Regions from separate parts of the Bacillus sp. Medicinal_06 genome, predicted to be linked through region 1. Evidence: riboswitches for the same ligand, from Rfam matches in the RefSeq annotation. Region 1 holds a riboswitch; each other region holds the start of a gene.
The links. A riboswitch is a leader RNA that binds a small molecule or an ion and turns the genes downstream of it on or off. The one in region 1 is predicted to bind S-adenosylmethionine.
Positions count from the first base shown of each region.

Region 2: linked by a shared signal. The riboswitch ahead of mtnK (S-methyl-5-thioribose kinase) and the one ahead of AC1M36_RS21770 (methionine ABC transporter ATP-binding protein) in region 1 are both predicted to bind S-adenosylmethionine.
Region 3: linked by a shared signal. The riboswitch ahead of AC1M36_RS01885 (M20 family metallopeptidase) and the one ahead of AC1M36_RS21770 (methionine ABC transporter ATP-binding protein) in region 1 are both predicted to bind S-adenosylmethionine.

Region 1 covers NZ_JBWYHD010000010.1:122,193-127,421, reverse strand. Annotated here, with positions in the region: gene AC1M36_RS21780 (hypothetical protein) at 123-566, opposite strand; gene AC1M36_RS21775 (cysteine hydrolase family protein) at 787-1,344, opposite strand; SAM riboswitch class I at 1,864-1,968, shown strand; gene AC1M36_RS21770 (methionine ABC transporter ATP-binding protein) at 2,090-3,109, shown strand; gene AC1M36_RS21765 (methionine ABC transporter permease) at 3,099-3,764, shown strand; gene AC1M36_RS21760 (MetQ/NlpA family ABC transporter substrate-binding protein) at 3,785-4,624, shown strand; gene AC1M36_RS21755 (IS3 family transposase) at 4,816-5,229, opposite strand, start outside.
Region 2 covers NZ_JBWYHD010000007.1:322,472-327,700, reverse strand. Annotated here, with positions in the region: gene AC1M36_RS19165 (pyridoxal phosphate-dependent aminotransferase) at 1-687, opposite strand, end outside; gene AC1M36_RS19160 (carbon-nitrogen family hydrolase) at 702-1,568, shown strand; SAM riboswitch class I at 1,642-1,783, shown strand; gene mtnK (S-methyl-5-thioribose kinase) at 1,874-3,052, shown strand; gene mtnA (S-methyl-5-thioribose-1-phosphate isomerase) at 3,049-4,137, shown strand; gene AC1M36_RS19145 (YvrJ family protein) at 4,360-4,521, shown strand; gene AC1M36_RS19140 (3-hydroxybutyrate dehydrogenase) at 4,566-5,229, opposite strand, start outside.
Region 3 covers NZ_JBWYHD010000001.1:356,569-361,797, reverse strand. Annotated here, with positions in the region: gene AC1M36_RS01890 (AAA domain-containing protein) at 1-2,120, shown strand, start outside; SAM riboswitch class I at 2,207-2,311, shown strand; gene AC1M36_RS01885 (M20 family metallopeptidase) at 2,404-3,606, shown strand; gene AC1M36_RS01880 (CotS family spore coat protein) at 3,710-4,774, opposite strand; gene AC1M36_RS01875 (glycosyltransferase family 4 protein) at 4,976-5,229, shown strand, end outside.

The sequences.
Region 1 (5,229 bases):
AATAATAATGTTTAATTTTGATTCTTGAAATAGAATAACCATCTATTCAATTGATGGCACAAGGTTAATAAAGTTGTTTCATTTTAAAATGGGAATTGTTAAATAAAGTACCTGTTAAATCATTACTCTTTTTCATGAAGAACATACGAAAGTTTTGTTTCAAATTCTAATTGTAGTATAGGTTCTGGAAATTCTTCTGGAACAAATAGTAACTCTTCTGAAATCCCTAAGCAGAAACCGTCTAACTCAATTGTATTCTCCTCTGTAAAATGGCTGGTTGTACACAGTGGACCTTTAAGCATTTTACCTACAAAATGATAGTGACCCATGTATAGAAGAATCTCGCTGTTTTCTGTTGGATATGCAGAGAGTCCTGCTGGTTTTGAGGGGGTAATTCCCAATAGAGAAAATATATCAGAAATTGCAGGCTTTAATTCATTAGAAGCTAATATATAATAATTTCTGCAATCCTGGCATTTACAAGTATCGAACTCTTTTTGATAAAATTCTCTTGTCTTCTCAATATCAACATCCAATATCCATTTCCCAATCTTAATTGGCTGCATGATTTTTCACCCCTCTATTCTTAACAATAAGAATCTCTAAATCATATTTATTATACAAAGAATAATACAAGATGAAGAGAAGTCAAAGAATAAGTTAATGGGAGTAAAGGTGCTGAGGAAAAAAAGTGAAAACAAGTTCGGGAGATTTTAAGCTACATTAGCCTATGAATAGCAGTATAAAAAATCATGTCTCTGTCAGTGAGGGACATGATTTTTTATTTCAGATGGAGTTTCTAAAACTTAAGAATTCTTCTGTACTCATAACATCTGCATATACGTCATTCAAACTTGCTAAAATTGTATTATGGATATAGACAGCAGGAATTGTAGCATTTTTAAAGAGGAGATCTTTTGTTGCGCATGCATCATGTACAACAGTGCAATGAAAACCGAAATCAAAAGCAGCTCTTACTGTAGCATCAATACACATATGAGTCATCATCCCGCATATAATCACATGTTCAATTTCTAAGTTTTGTAATTGCTCTAGTAGGTCTGTTTCCCGAAAGCTGTTTGGATAGTTTTTGAGAATAACTGTTTCATTTTTTAAGGGGCGAACATTTTTATGGATGTGGACACCTTCCGTGTTCGGGAGAAAAAAAGTAGCATTTTCTTTCATAGATACATGTTGGATATGAAATATAGGTTGATTCACTTCTCGAAAATGCTGGAGCAGTTGACTTGCATATTCGCTAGCTTCAACGGCACCGCGCAGTTCCATTTTACCATTTGGAAAATAATCATTTTGAATATCAACGAGTAAAAGGGCTGTTTTCATATGAACGATCGTCCTCCGTCTTTATTTCTTATTCATATAATGTTATTCCATTAACAGAGGATATTTTCCTTTGAGAAAGAAGATGTGAAGAAGAATTTTACATTCATGTAAAATTTGCTTTAGGATTTATCCCGCTATTTTAGGGCGGTAATACTCCCACCTCAAAATTCGGCGGGAGCAATGTCCAACTCTAGCGGCTAGAATCTCCGGTCGTTTCACCCCCTCGGACGAGGCGAAAAACGCCTCTCTGCCTAAGGCGCGGGCGTCCTGTGATTCTGAGCGAGCTGCTTCCGCTTTTCTAAAGAAATTAGATGGGAGATAAACTATCCGTAAAAGTCCGATTGGTGAGGGCTAATAATCAGTGGGGAAAATCAAATAGAAAGAAGTGTAATGGATATAATATCTTTCTGTTTTATAATCTTGTAGAAAATAAAAATATTATTTTCTAATATTTTTATTGACTCTAACTTTTCCGAGTTTTATAATAAAACTTAATTAAATGACAACTAAATTGATACACTCTTATCCAGAGAGGTGGAGGGACTGGCCCTATGATACCTCAGCAACGGGTTTTTGAATACCGTGCTAATTCCAGCAAGCTCTGAGAGGCTTGGAAGATGAGAAGATGTGAATGAGTATATAAGTGCTCTTCTTCTTATTTTTATTACGGATAAGAAGGAGGGCATTTTTTATTTTACCTCAAAGCTCTGCTTCAAGTTATTACAGCATATAGGAGGGGAAAGTAATGATTTCTTTTGAAAATGTAAGTAAAGTATATGAATCAGCCGGGCAATCCGTTCATGCCGTCGAAGATGTAACATTATCGGTTGATAAGGGTGAGATATTTGGTATTATCGGTTTCAGTGGAGCTGGAAAAAGTACACTGTTACGTTTAGTGAATATGTTAGAACGACCAACAGCGGGAACGATTTCGATAGATGATAAAGATATTACTTCCTTATCAACGAAGGAGTTACGAAAGCTAAGACAAAGAATCGGAATGATTTTTCAGAGTTTTAATCTATTTAATTCGAGAACCGTGTTTGGGAATATTGCTTATCCATTGAAATTAGCGAAATTGCCAAAGAATGAGATAAAAGAAAGAGTAAATGAGCTGCTAAAGTTTGTCGGACTAGAAGATAAAGCAAACTATTATCCAGAACAACTATCAGGTGGTCAGAAGCAACGCGTAGGGATTGCAAGAGCACTTGCAACGTCACCAGATATTCTCATTTGTGATGAAGCAACATCGGCACTAGATCCTGAAACAACAACAGAAATTTTGAATCTACTAAAGAAAGTAAACAAGGAATACAATTTAACAATTCTTCTTATTACACATGAAATGCAGGTTGTGAAAGAAATTTGTCACCATGTAGCCGTGATGGAAAAAGGAAAAGTGATTGAGGAAGGCACATTATTTGATGTTTTTACAAAGCCAAAAACAAAGACGACACAAAATTTCGTTCGATCTGTTATTAACGATCATTTACCGGAAAGTGTTCTTGCTAAAATCCAAAATGGTGGACAGATTTATCGCTTAACATTTACTGGAGAAGAGACAGGACAACCGATATTATCGTATATTGCGAAAAATTATAACGTTGATGTAAATGTTCTTTATGGAAATATTATTGAACTCCAAAATATTTTATTTGGAAATCTTCTTGTAGAACTACAAGGTGAACAGAAAGAAATTCAAAAAGCATTACAACATCTAAGACTGCAAGTGCAGTTGAAGGAGGTAGAAGCTCATGCGAGTTGATTGGAGTATATTTTGGCCTCGTATATTAGATGCGACAGGGGATACCCTCTTGATGGTAATTGTAACCCTTATATTTGCCACAATACTTGGTATACCTCTAGGTTTACTTTTGTATGTTACAAGAAAAGGGAATTTTTTAGAAAACAAACTGGTCTTTTCTATTCTTAATATTGTTATTAATACGATTCGTCCCATTCCATTTATTATCTTTTTAGTAGCATTAAGTCCTTTAACGCGCACTGTTATCGGAACAACAATCGGAACGGCAGCAGCAATCTTTCCAATGACGCTGGTTGCTTCAATTGGGATTGCAAGAATGGTTGAAACAAACCTTGTTTCGGTACCAAAGGGAGTTATTGAAGCAGCACAAGCAATGGGTGCATCACCATTAAGAATTGTTTTTGAAATTCTTGTTCCAGAGGCGTTAGCACCATTAATTTTAGGAGTTACATTTATGACAGTAGGTTTAATTGAATTTTCGGCAGTTGCCGGTCTTGTTGGTGGCGGTGGTCTAGGTGACTTAGCAATGACATATGGTTATCAACGCTTTGATACGTCGGTTATGTTCGTGACGGTTGTATTGCTTATTATTCTTGTACAAATTGCACAAAACTTAGGAAACTATTTTGCAAAAGTATTCTTACGTAGATCATAAAGGGAAGAGAGGGAAAGGAAATGAAAAAGATTTTAGCATTTGTATTATCGGCACTGGTTAGTGCATCAGTATTAAGTGGCTGCGGAGCTGATGCAAAAGAAAAAGTAGTTCGCGTCGGTATAACAGGAACGGATGGAGACGCTTGGCCTATTCTTCAGAAGAAAGCTGAAAAAGAAGGAATTAAAGTTAAACTTGTAGAGTTTTCGGATTATACAACACCAAACAAGGCGTTGGCCGATGGCGATATCGAATTGAATTCATTCCAACATATTGCCTTTTTAGAGCAGTTTAAAAAGGAACATAAATTAGATATTACAGCTGTTGGAACAACTCAAATTGCACCAATGGGATTATTCTCTGAGAAATATAAAAAACCAAGTGAAATTCCATCTGGCTCAGAAATTGCAATTCCTAATGATCCAACGAACCAAGCTCGTGCATTAAAACTTCTTGATGCAGCCGGATTGTTAAAGTTGAAAAAAGACTTTGGATTATTTGGTGACCCAAGTGGTATCGCAGAAAATCCAAAGAAATTAAAAATTACACCAGTTGTTGCGCAGCAAACGCCACGTGTATTAAAAGATGTAGCAGCTTCCGTTATTAATAACGGTGTTGCGGGTCAAGCTGGTTTAAACCCAACGAAAGATCCTATTTTCTTAGAAGATCCAAAAAACGAGAATGCGAAACCATATATTAATATTTTTGCGGCTCGCACGAAAGATAAAAATGATCCAACGATTAAAAAAGTGATTGAATTATACCATTCAAAAGAAGTAACAGATGCAATTAAGAAAGACACAAAAGATGGTGCAATTTCGGTAGACCTTTCACTTGAAGAGTTAGAGAAAATCGTAAAATAACATCGGGTTGAACGAACTAAGAGTAGGAACCCCTCCGCTGTTAGTTCGTTCAACATATACCATGCCTAACGGACGATACCCTAATTTTGTACCTTCCAATTCTGTATAATATAAAATCCAATGTCTGTTAGGTAGAAAAAGGCCAGGAGTTTTCTGGTCTTATCCCTGTCAAGTAGACAGTATTAAAAAGACTAAGCAGCCATCGAGATTCGATATTCTATCGGAGCTCGATGGTTGAGTCGTTTTTGGAAACGTTTATAGTTATAAAAGTAAATATATTCTTCGATTGCTTGTATTAAATCCGCTTCTGTTTTAAAATGATTCAAATACAACATCTCCGATTTAAAATGGGAGAAAAATGACTCGATACAGGCATTATCATGGCAGTTTCCTTTGCGAGAGTGGCTGCCAATGATCCCTAAATCTAAAAGTCGTTTGTTGTAGGCATGAGATGTGTACTGGAACCCCTGATCTGAATGGAGAATGGTTCCACGCACATCTCTTTTTTGTGCCAACATTTCAATTGTATCTAATACAAGTTCATTATCATTACGCTTGGAAATTTTCCAAGAAACAACTTCGTTATTATAAATATCTTGTACAAC
Region 2 (5,229 bases), on a different contig from region 1:
TGCGCCGTTTGCTTGTAAGAAGCTAGTTGGTTTGTTGCCATCAAAGCCAATTGCTCCATAAGCGAAGTCGTGAACTACTAAAATATCATTTTCATGTGCAAATGATATTGTTTGTTCAAAGAACGTTTTTGATGCAATAGCACCAGTTGGATTATTAGGATAATTTAAAAACATCAATTTGGCTTGTTTGGCAATAGCATCATTAATTTTAGTGTAATCCGGTAAAAAATCATTTTCTGCTAATAATGGCATCGTCTCAAACTTTGCTTTCGCTAAAGCGACGCCTGATAAATAGTCAGGATATCCTGGATCAGGTACAAGTATTGTGTCACCAGGATTTGTAAAACAAAGCGGTAGTTCAACCAGCCCTGCTTTACCACCAAATAAGATAGCGACTTCTGTTTTAGGGTTTATTTTGACTCCGTATTCACGTTTATAGAATGTCGCAACGGCTTTTTTTAAGCTTTCATGTCCGCGGAATGGCGGGTATTTGTGATGAACTGTTTTTTCTGCTGCACGTTGTAAAGCTGTTACGATATGCGGCGGTGTTGGTTGATCTGGATTGCCTTGACCTAGATTGATAACATCATGCCCTGCTTCAACGACTTTGTTAACTTTTGCAACAAGTGAAGCAAAAAATTGTGTTGGTAATGATGTTGTAATCTCGGAAGGTTGAAAATGTTTCATACTTTCCACCTCTTTTGAAAGTTGTTACAATTCTAGTGACAAATGATATAACCTTTCTAAGTTTTTGTAAAGAAAAAATAATTGAAGATGGGGTCGATAGAATGAAAGTCGCATGTATTCAAATGGATATTGCTTTTGGTAATGTAAAAATAAATATTGAAAATGCAAAGAAAAAAATAGAAGAAGCGATGCAAGGAAACCCGGACATTATCGTATTACCAGAACTTTGGACGACTGGTTATGATTTAGAGAGAGTGCCGGAAATTGCAGATGGGGATGGTATTCAAACAAAGCAACTTCTTTCAGAATGGGCCCAACAATATTGTGTGAATATTGTTGGGGGGTCTATTGCGAAACAAACAAAGCACGGTGTTATGAATACGATGTATACAGTGAATCGGGAAGGAAAACTACAAAGTGAGTATAGTAAGGTTCATTTGTTCCAGTTGATGAATGAACATAACTATTTAATAGCAGGTGATAAAACAGGAGAATTTACATTGGATGGTGTACAGTGCGGTGGTGTCATTTGTTACGATATTCGTTTTCCAGAATGGCTGCGTGTTCATACTGTAAGAGGAGTAAATGTATTATTCGTTGTAGCAGAATGGCCGCTTGTTCGCTTAGCTCATTGGCGCTTACTTCTTCAAGCGAGAGCAATTGAAAATCAATGTTATGTGGTTGCATGCAATAGAGCAGGAGAGGATCCAAATAATGTGTTTGCTGGACATTCTCTAATTGTTAATCCATGGGGAGAAATTGTAGCAGAAGCAGGAGAAGAAGAGTCTATTTTGTATGGGAATGTAGAGTTAGAAAAAATTAAAGAAGTACGAAAGGGAATTCCTGTTTTTGCTGATCGACGTCCGGAATTATATAAATAAAAATATTGACAAATGATTTTTATTCTTGTTATATTCTGTAACAGAAACTTAAAAATTTGAATAAATCATGCAACTCTTATCAAGAGCAGGTGGAGGGATTTGGCCCGATGAAACCCAGCAACCGACCGTAATACCATTGTGAGATGGGGCGCTTATGCGCCAAAAAGGCACGGTGCTAATTCCAGCAGAAAGGATGGCTTTCTGACAGATAAGAGGGGAGAAGATCAACTTCAAACCTCTTTCTTCATGGAAAGAGGTTTTTCTTATAATGAAAAGCCTCTGAATTTAATAAAGGGGGATAAAAAATGGGATATTGTTCATTAACAAAAGAAACAGCAGTTGAGTATGTAAAAGAGCAGGGGTACTTTGAGCAAAAAGCAAAGGTGACTTGCCATGAAATAGGGGATGGGAATTTAAATTATGTATTCCGGCTCCATGATGGAGAACGCGGTATCATTGTAAAACAAGCTCTCCCGTATGCGAAAGTCGTTGGGGAAAGCTGGCCACTTTCGCTAAGAAGAGCCACAATTGAAAGTCAAGCATTGCAAGTTTTTGCGAAATATGTACCAGAATATGTTCCGAAAGTATATGGTCACGATGAAGAGTTAGCTGTAACGGTAATGGAGGATTTATCATCTCTTACTATTACTCGTAAAGGTTTGATTGAAGGGGAAGATTATCCACTTTTATCCCAGCATATTGGACGCTTTTTGGCACACGTTCTTTTTTATACGTCAGATTTTGGTCTATTAGCAGAAGAGAAAAGGGTGCTAGACGGAAAATTTGTAAATCCTGATCTTTGCAAAATTACAGAAGATCTTGTGTTTACAGATCCGTTTGGAAATTATGATACAAATAATTATGAGAAAGAATTACAGCCTACATTAGATGAACTTTGGTGTGATAAGAAATTGAAATTACAAGTAGCGCAGTATAAATATAAATTTTTAACGAGAAAAGAAGCACTAATTCATGGCGATTTACATACAGGTAGTATTTTTTCATCACCTTCTGAAACAAAGATAATTGATCCAGAGTTTGCAACATTTGGGCCATTAGGATTTGATCTAGGTCAATTTATAGCAAATTTATTATTAAATGCGCTATCAAGAGAAGAGAAGCGAAGTGTATTATTCTATCATATTGAAAAAACATGGAGTAATTTTGTAGAAGTATTTACAAAGCTATGGGTACTAGAAGGAGTAGAATCATATACAAAGGAGAAACAATGGCTTGCAATTGTACTGCAAAATATTTTTGCTGATGCAGTTGGATTTGCTGGGTGTGAAGTCATTCGTCGAACAATTGGATTAGCACACGTAGCAGATTTAGATGGAATTCAGGATAAGAATAGAAGAATTCAAACTAAAAAGCATGCATTAAACTTGGGCAGAGAACTATTGTTACATGAAACGACAGGTGCAGATACTCGATTGTTCCAAACGTTATTTCAATATATTGTTTCAGGGAAGGTGAAAGCATGATGACAACAGTTGCCATTCCGCGTTCTATAAGCTGGAAAGGAGATTCTATTGCATTATTAAATCAAACGAAATTACCGCATGTTGTAGAATATAAAACGTTAACCAGTATTGAGGATGTGTGGAAAAGTATTGTTATGTTAGAAGTGCGCGGGGCACCTGCAATTGGTATTACCGCCGCTTTTGGTTTAGCACTTGCCGCAAAAAAATATAATGCTGCGAATATCACTGACTTTGAAAAACAATTTAAAAGAGATTGCAATTATTTAGCAACCTCACGTCCGACAGCTGTTAATTTATTTTGGGCAATTGATCGTATGACTGCTTCTATCAAGCAAGTAACAACTATTAAAGAAGCAAGGAAAATATTAGAAGAGGAAGCACTTAAAATTCAGCAAGAAGATGAAAGTGTATGCCGTAGCATAGGAGAGCATGCTTTAACTAGATTTAAAGATGGTGATCACATTTTAACGATTTGTAATGCAGGAAGTATTGCTACAGCTCGTTATGGAACAGCGCTAGCTCCGTTTTATATTGGAAAAGAGCATGGGGTGAACTTACATGCTTATGCATGTGAAACAAGGCCGGTTTTACAAGGAGCGCGCCTTACTGCCTGGGAATTGCAACAAGCTGGTGTTGATGTAACGCTCATTACAGACAATATGGCAGCCCATGCGATTCGAACAAAAAATATTTCTGCTATCATTGTAGGAGCAGATCGAATTGTTGCAAACGGTGATACGGCAAATAAAATAGGGACATTGAATTTAGCTATACTAGCGAAATATTTTCATATTCCTTTCTATGTTGCTGCTCCGCTTTCTACATTTGATATTACGAAGAAAACAGGGGCTGAAATTGTGATTGAAGAACGCGATGAATCTGAAGTTACAAAGGTTTTTGGAAAACAAATTGCTCCAGAGGGCGTCGGTGTTTATAATCCTGCATTTGATGTAACTCCGCATGATCTTATTACTGGAATTATTACTGAAAAGGGAATTCTACAAGGAGATTATTCAGTAGAGATTGCTTCATTATTCGAGAACACAAGCTCAACAAATACGCATGGAAAGGCCGGCATAAAGTAGTGGAAGAGAGCATCCGCTCATGGGTAGAGGCGGTCAGTTCCTTTTTTAGCCACATGCCATATGAAAACAGAAGGGGAAAATGAGTGGTGAACCTCTTTTGTTTTTATAACTGTGACTTATATGACGGAAAATGAAAAGGTATATAATATACAGTATTTTATTTTTTTATTGCCAAATTTCCTTTCTTTTTTCTATTTATTTAAAAGAAAGGAGGAGAAGTAGATGGAGGAATGGATATCTATGATCGGTAATGTTGGATTTCCAATTGTTGTGACTTTATATTTACTGCATCGTATTGAAAGTAAATTAGATGGTGTAATTGTTGCAATTGAGAAATTACCACAACAGATGACAAGGTATGAAGCTCCGCATGAAACAAAATGACAAAAGGCTTTGCTCTCAATGAGCAAAGCCTTTTGTTACAAAGATTATTGTGCTGTATATCCCCCATCAATAACGACCGCTTGGCCAGTTATTCCTTTTGTTTTTTCGCTTGCTAAAAATAAAGCATAGTCAGCAATTTCCTCTACAGCTAGCAATCGTTTTTGTGGTACGAGTGGATAAATAACATCCTCTAATACACGCTCTAGTGGAACATTTCTTGTTGTTGCTAAATCTTGGAGTTGATTTCGAACAAGCGGTGTATCAACATAGCCGGGGCAGAGGGCATTTACCGTAATTCCATGTGTAGCGCCTTCTAAAGCGGCAACTTTTGTCAAACCAATCACACCGTGCTTTGCACTATTATAGGCAGCCTTTCCAGCAAATCCAACAAGCCCATTAATAGAGGCGATATTAATAATGCGTCCATACTTTTGCTTTTTCATAATTGGAAAAGCATGTTTTATTGCGATGAAAGGTGCGATTTGCATAATTTGAATCAGAAGTTCAAATTTATCGGTTGGGAACTCTTCAATAGGTGAAACGTGTTGCATACCAGCATTATTTATTAACACATCAAGTGAGCCGAATTTTGTAACAGTTTCAGAAATAGCCTCGGATATTTCTTTCTCAGATGTAACGTCACATCTTAGACCTATTGCTTCATAACCTTCCCTGCATAACTGTTCAGCAGCTTCCTTCGCACGATCT
Region 3 (5,229 bases), on a different contig from region 1:
TGTTTCAGCTTATTTCGGAAGTAAGCTTACCTGATGGTACTCCCATTCGAATTGAATTTGATGGTGAGGAAGCAACCGGAGAAGTATTATCTGTACATGGATTAGAAATTGAACTAAAATTAAATGATTATATACAAGGCGAAATAAGAGAAGCGGTTTTATATAGTGAACCATGGCAGCTATTAGAACAGCTACAAGAACGTTTGAAAGAGGTTCGAAAAGATAAGCAAAAGCGTCAGCGTGTAAAACGTCTTTTAGATGGAAAGAGTACGCCAAAGCATATAGAGAAGATGAAAAATCCGAAGAATGAACTGGCATATCGTTCTTTTTACAATAGGACGACGTATGTGTGGGGACCACCAGGAACGGGGAAATCTTATAATTTATCACGTATTATTTCCGCGCATTATCAAAAAGGAAAATCAGTACTTGTACTTGCTCATAGTAATGCAGCGGTTGATGTATTAATGAGTGAAGTAACAAAGCAAATCGAAAAGAAAGAAAAATGGACACCAGGAGAAATCGTCCGGTATGGATTTAGCCAACATGAACATATACGGAATCATGATACATTACTAGCTTCTAGACTAGTGGAAACAACGAATGGATCATGGGGAGAAGAAAAGCTCTATTTAGAGGAAATGCGTCAAGATCTTCGACAAAAAATCTTATCGTATAAAGCAACTGCTTCTGATAAAAAGCGTATGCAAGAAATTGAAGGAGACCTCAGAAAACAAAGAGCGAAAATTAAAGAAGTAGAAAGAGAATATATTGAAAATGCAAAAGTAATTGGTGCGACGCTATCCAAATGCGCAATTGATTCTCTTATTTATGAGCGAACATTTGACTTAGTTGTTGTAGATGAAGTGAGTATGGCATATGTGCCGCAACTCGCATTAGCTGCTTCTCTTGGTAAAAGAATTGTCGTTTGTGGTGACTTTTTACAGTTGCCTCCAATTGCGATGGCAAACCATGAGCTTGTTAGAAAATGGCTAGGGGAAGATATGTTTTATCATGCTGGCATTGTCCAATCTGTAAATAGTTATGAAGCACATCCAAATTTATTTATGCTGCAAGAACAAAGACGGATGCATGAGGATATATCTAAATTTACAAACTCATTTATTTATAAGAATAGAGTGTTCGACCATCCTTCTGTTTCGGCAAGGCAGGAATTAGCGGAATTACAGCCATTTGCAAATGAAGCGACTGCTCTATTTGATACTAGTTTGATGGGAGCCTATTCTTTAAAAGATGCAGCTTCTGGTTCACGTTTTAATATGATGTCCGGTCTTGTTGCGATGCAAATGATTTTAATCGGTTTATTAGATGGTGTTCAATCCATTGGAGTTGTCACACCATATCGCGCACAGTCCCGTTTCTTATCAACATGCATAAGAGAACTATTGCAAAAAACAAAGTATCGAAATACACCTGTTTTAGCGGCAACTGTTCATAAATTTCAAGGGTCTGAACGAGACATGATGATATTTGATACAGTAGATAGTTATCCGCAAGAAAGACCTGGTGTGTTATTTTTTGATCATAAAAATCATCGTCTTGTAAACGTTGCGGTAACGAGGGCAAGAGGGAAGTTCATTCAGTTATCGGACTGCCAATATATGCGGAAAAATCTTTCGAGAAAACAAGCGTTATCTCATTTAACTTCTCACATAGAAAGACACGGAAATGTGTATGATCGCAGGTCATCACGTCCGTTGTTCGAACGAAAAATTACAAAGCGCTTGAGATGGTTTATGCAAATGAATTTGGAAGAGACAAAAGTATTGTTAAAAGATATTTTGTCAGCAAAACAAAAAATTATTATTTCGCTTCCAAGTACAAGACAGGTAGATAAAAGAGTATGGCAGGCATTAATGCGTACAGTGGCGCAAGTCACAATATATAGCGATGGACCCATTCCATTAAAAAATGTAAGAGTACAAAGACAAAATAAATCACTTCCATTTATATGTATTGATGATGAAATCTTTTGGGTAGGTGCGCCGTTAACGTCACAAATGACGTTTGAAGGAAGTCCAGAATTCCCTTATATATGTGCGAGAATGCATACTCCTGAAACGATTGGCGTTTTAAAAGGATTTTTAGATATTCGGTAAAATCAAATCGGAATTCCTTGACATTTAGTCGGAATAAAACTAGAATGAAAATAATTTAATATAATTTTATGAAAATAAAAACGATTTTCTTATCAAGAGAGGTAGAGGGACTGGCCCTATGAAACCTCGGCAGCGGATTCAATATGAATACTGTGCCAATTCCAGCAAGTGAAAGACTTGAAAGATAAGAAAGAAGGCATTTTTGAATCTGTATTTTTCAAGCCTCTTTCTATCTTTTAGAGAGAGGCTTTTTTATATGTAAATTTAAAGGAGGAATAGGAAAATGACAACAAAACAAGTAACGTCACACCGAAATAGTATTACTGAAAGCATAGAAAGAAATAAAGAGACGTATGTAAAAACAAGTCATGATATACATGAGAACCCTGAAATTGGTAATCAAGAATTCTTTGCATCAAGAACATTAAGCTTATTACTAGGAAGTGCAGGTTTTCAACTGCAACACAATATAGCAGGACATGAAACAGGCTTTATCGCACGGAAAAGCTCAGGGAAACAAGGACCTACAATTGCTTTTTTAGCAGAGTATGACGCTTTGCCTGGATTAGGTCATGCGTGTGGTCATAATTTAATTGGCACAATAAGTGTTGCGGCAGCGATTGCATTATCAGAAACAATTGAAGAAATTGGAGGTGAAATCGTCGTATTTGGAACACCAGCAGAAGAAGGTGGACCAAATGGAAGTGCCAAAGCAAGTTATGTGAAAGCAGGTTTGTTTAACAATATCGATGCAGCACTTATGATTCACCCGAGTGGAAAAACAGCAACAACAAGTCCATCGCTAGCAGTTGATCCACTTGATTTTCATTTTTATGGAAAGTCTGCACATGCGGCAGCATCACCAGAGGAAGGAATTAATGCATTAGATGCGATTATTCAGCTTTACAGTGGGATTAATGCACTTCGCCAACAACTTCCAGCAGATGTGAAAATTCATGGTGTCATTACTGAAGGTGGAAAGGCGCCGAATATTATTCCAGATTACGCAGCAGCTCGCTTTTTCATTCGCGCAGCAACGCGTAAAAGATGTGCTGAAGTAACTGAAAAGGTACGAAATATTGCACAGGGATCCGCATTAGCAACAGGAACAACAGTAAAAATCAATCAGTTCCAAAATGAAATTGATGAATTATTAGTAACAAAAACATTTAATGAAGTGATTGCTGAGGAATTAGAAAACCTTGGTGAAGATGTAAATCGTAAAGAGAGACTTGGAATCGGTTCAACAGATGCAGGGAATGTAAGTCAAGTCGTACCAACAATTCATCCTTACATTAAAATTGGTCCAGACAATTTAATTGCTCATACGAATGAATTTAGAGAAGCAGCTCGTTCGGAACTTGGCGATAAAGCATTAATTACATCTGCAAAAGCATTAGCGTATGCAGCATACAGATTAATTACAGAAGAAGGAACACTTGCTCAAATTAAGGAAGAATTTAAAGAAGCGCAGCGAAATCAGTGATGTAGAAATATAGTTTTTAGACTTAGAAATTGCAAAATGATAGTAGAAGAAGCCTAACATCTATTTGGTAGGCTTCTTATTTTTTAGTTTCACGTACTAGATTTTAAAATTTCTCAATTAAAGTATTTAAAGCTTTAGATTTTATTCTCTCATATTCCATAGCGCCGGCGAGTTCATCAGCAAGAAGAGGAGATTTTCTAACATATCTTTCACGAATTACATCGTAAAGTTCATATGGAAATAGCATATCGATAAACATGATCTTTTTTTGTTCAGCTGTTAGAGGAGAAATTGATTCGTAAGCGTTAATCATAATATTAAATTGATCCTCATTCCAAACTCCCGTTGTATCTAATAAAGGAATAATCATTTTACGCAAATCACGAATCGGAAGATCAAAAGACACGGTATCTAAATCAATTACCCAAATTTGATTATTTGGGTCAAGAAGGGAATTTCCTGTACCGTAATCTTGATGGCACAGGTTAGGGTTTGATTGTAATTGATTTGTCCAGGTTGTATATTCAGAAGCTAATAGTCGCTGAAGTGTATGTTGTGCTTCTAGAATAAAAGGATCAATTTCAGCTAAGTACAATTGCGAAAATGGATCTTCCTTAGTATTTTCAGCTAAGTTCTTCCAAACATCCATTTGTTGGAATCTCTTGATGTAATGGTTTGGCCAACGTCCTAGTTTTGTGAAAATAGGAACCCCTGGTGGTGGCCTGTAACCAATAGACGCAAGATGGAAGTCAGCTAATCCCTTCATAATCATTTCAAGGTCTTCTTGCATAGTAAGTTCGAAAGGTCTTCCCTCAATCCATTCGTATCCGACAAATAAAAATGGGCCATGTTTTGTGTATAACTGATTATTTTTGTTAGGAATAATACTTGGAACACGCATTCCTTTTTTTGCAAGATAATCTTGTGCATGAATAGAAAATAACGCTTTCTTTTCTGGACGATGAATTCTTTTTAAACAAACAGGTCCATCCGGTGTATGAATTTTCCATACTAATGCAAGTTGTCCCCCCTGTATTAATTCAATGGCATTTACAGTAATATCCCAATCTTGAATCATTGTTTCAGCTAACGATAGTAATTTGCTCTCCTCTTCAGGCGATAATATATATTCTGCTTCTTCTGTGTGTTTTTCCATATATGTCACCATCCTTTATACATTCTCTTATTACTTTATGGTACAAGACAATTGGTTGTTCTAGCCATTCGCCTGTAAGGATAAAAAGTAGAGCTTTTACCTATTTTGTGTTTGGTATTTGGAAAAAGGTGCTCGATTACTCACAATGGTAAGAGCTTTTTCGTAACATATGTTGAAGAGGGTTGTATTCTTTGTGAAATGGAGGGTTAACGTATGAAAATTGCAATAATATCTACTGAAAAACTACCCGTACCAGCAATACGAGGAGGAGCTATTCAAATTTATATGGATGCCGTTGCTTCTATTATTGCTTCAAAAGGAAAAGATGTGACAATTATTTCAATAAATGATCCGGATTTGAAAGATTTTGAAAAAAGAGAAGGTGTTCGGTATATACGTTTTTCAGAAGATGAGTATGTTCCTCGTATTGTTGAACATATAAGCAAGGAAAATTATGATGTAGTTCA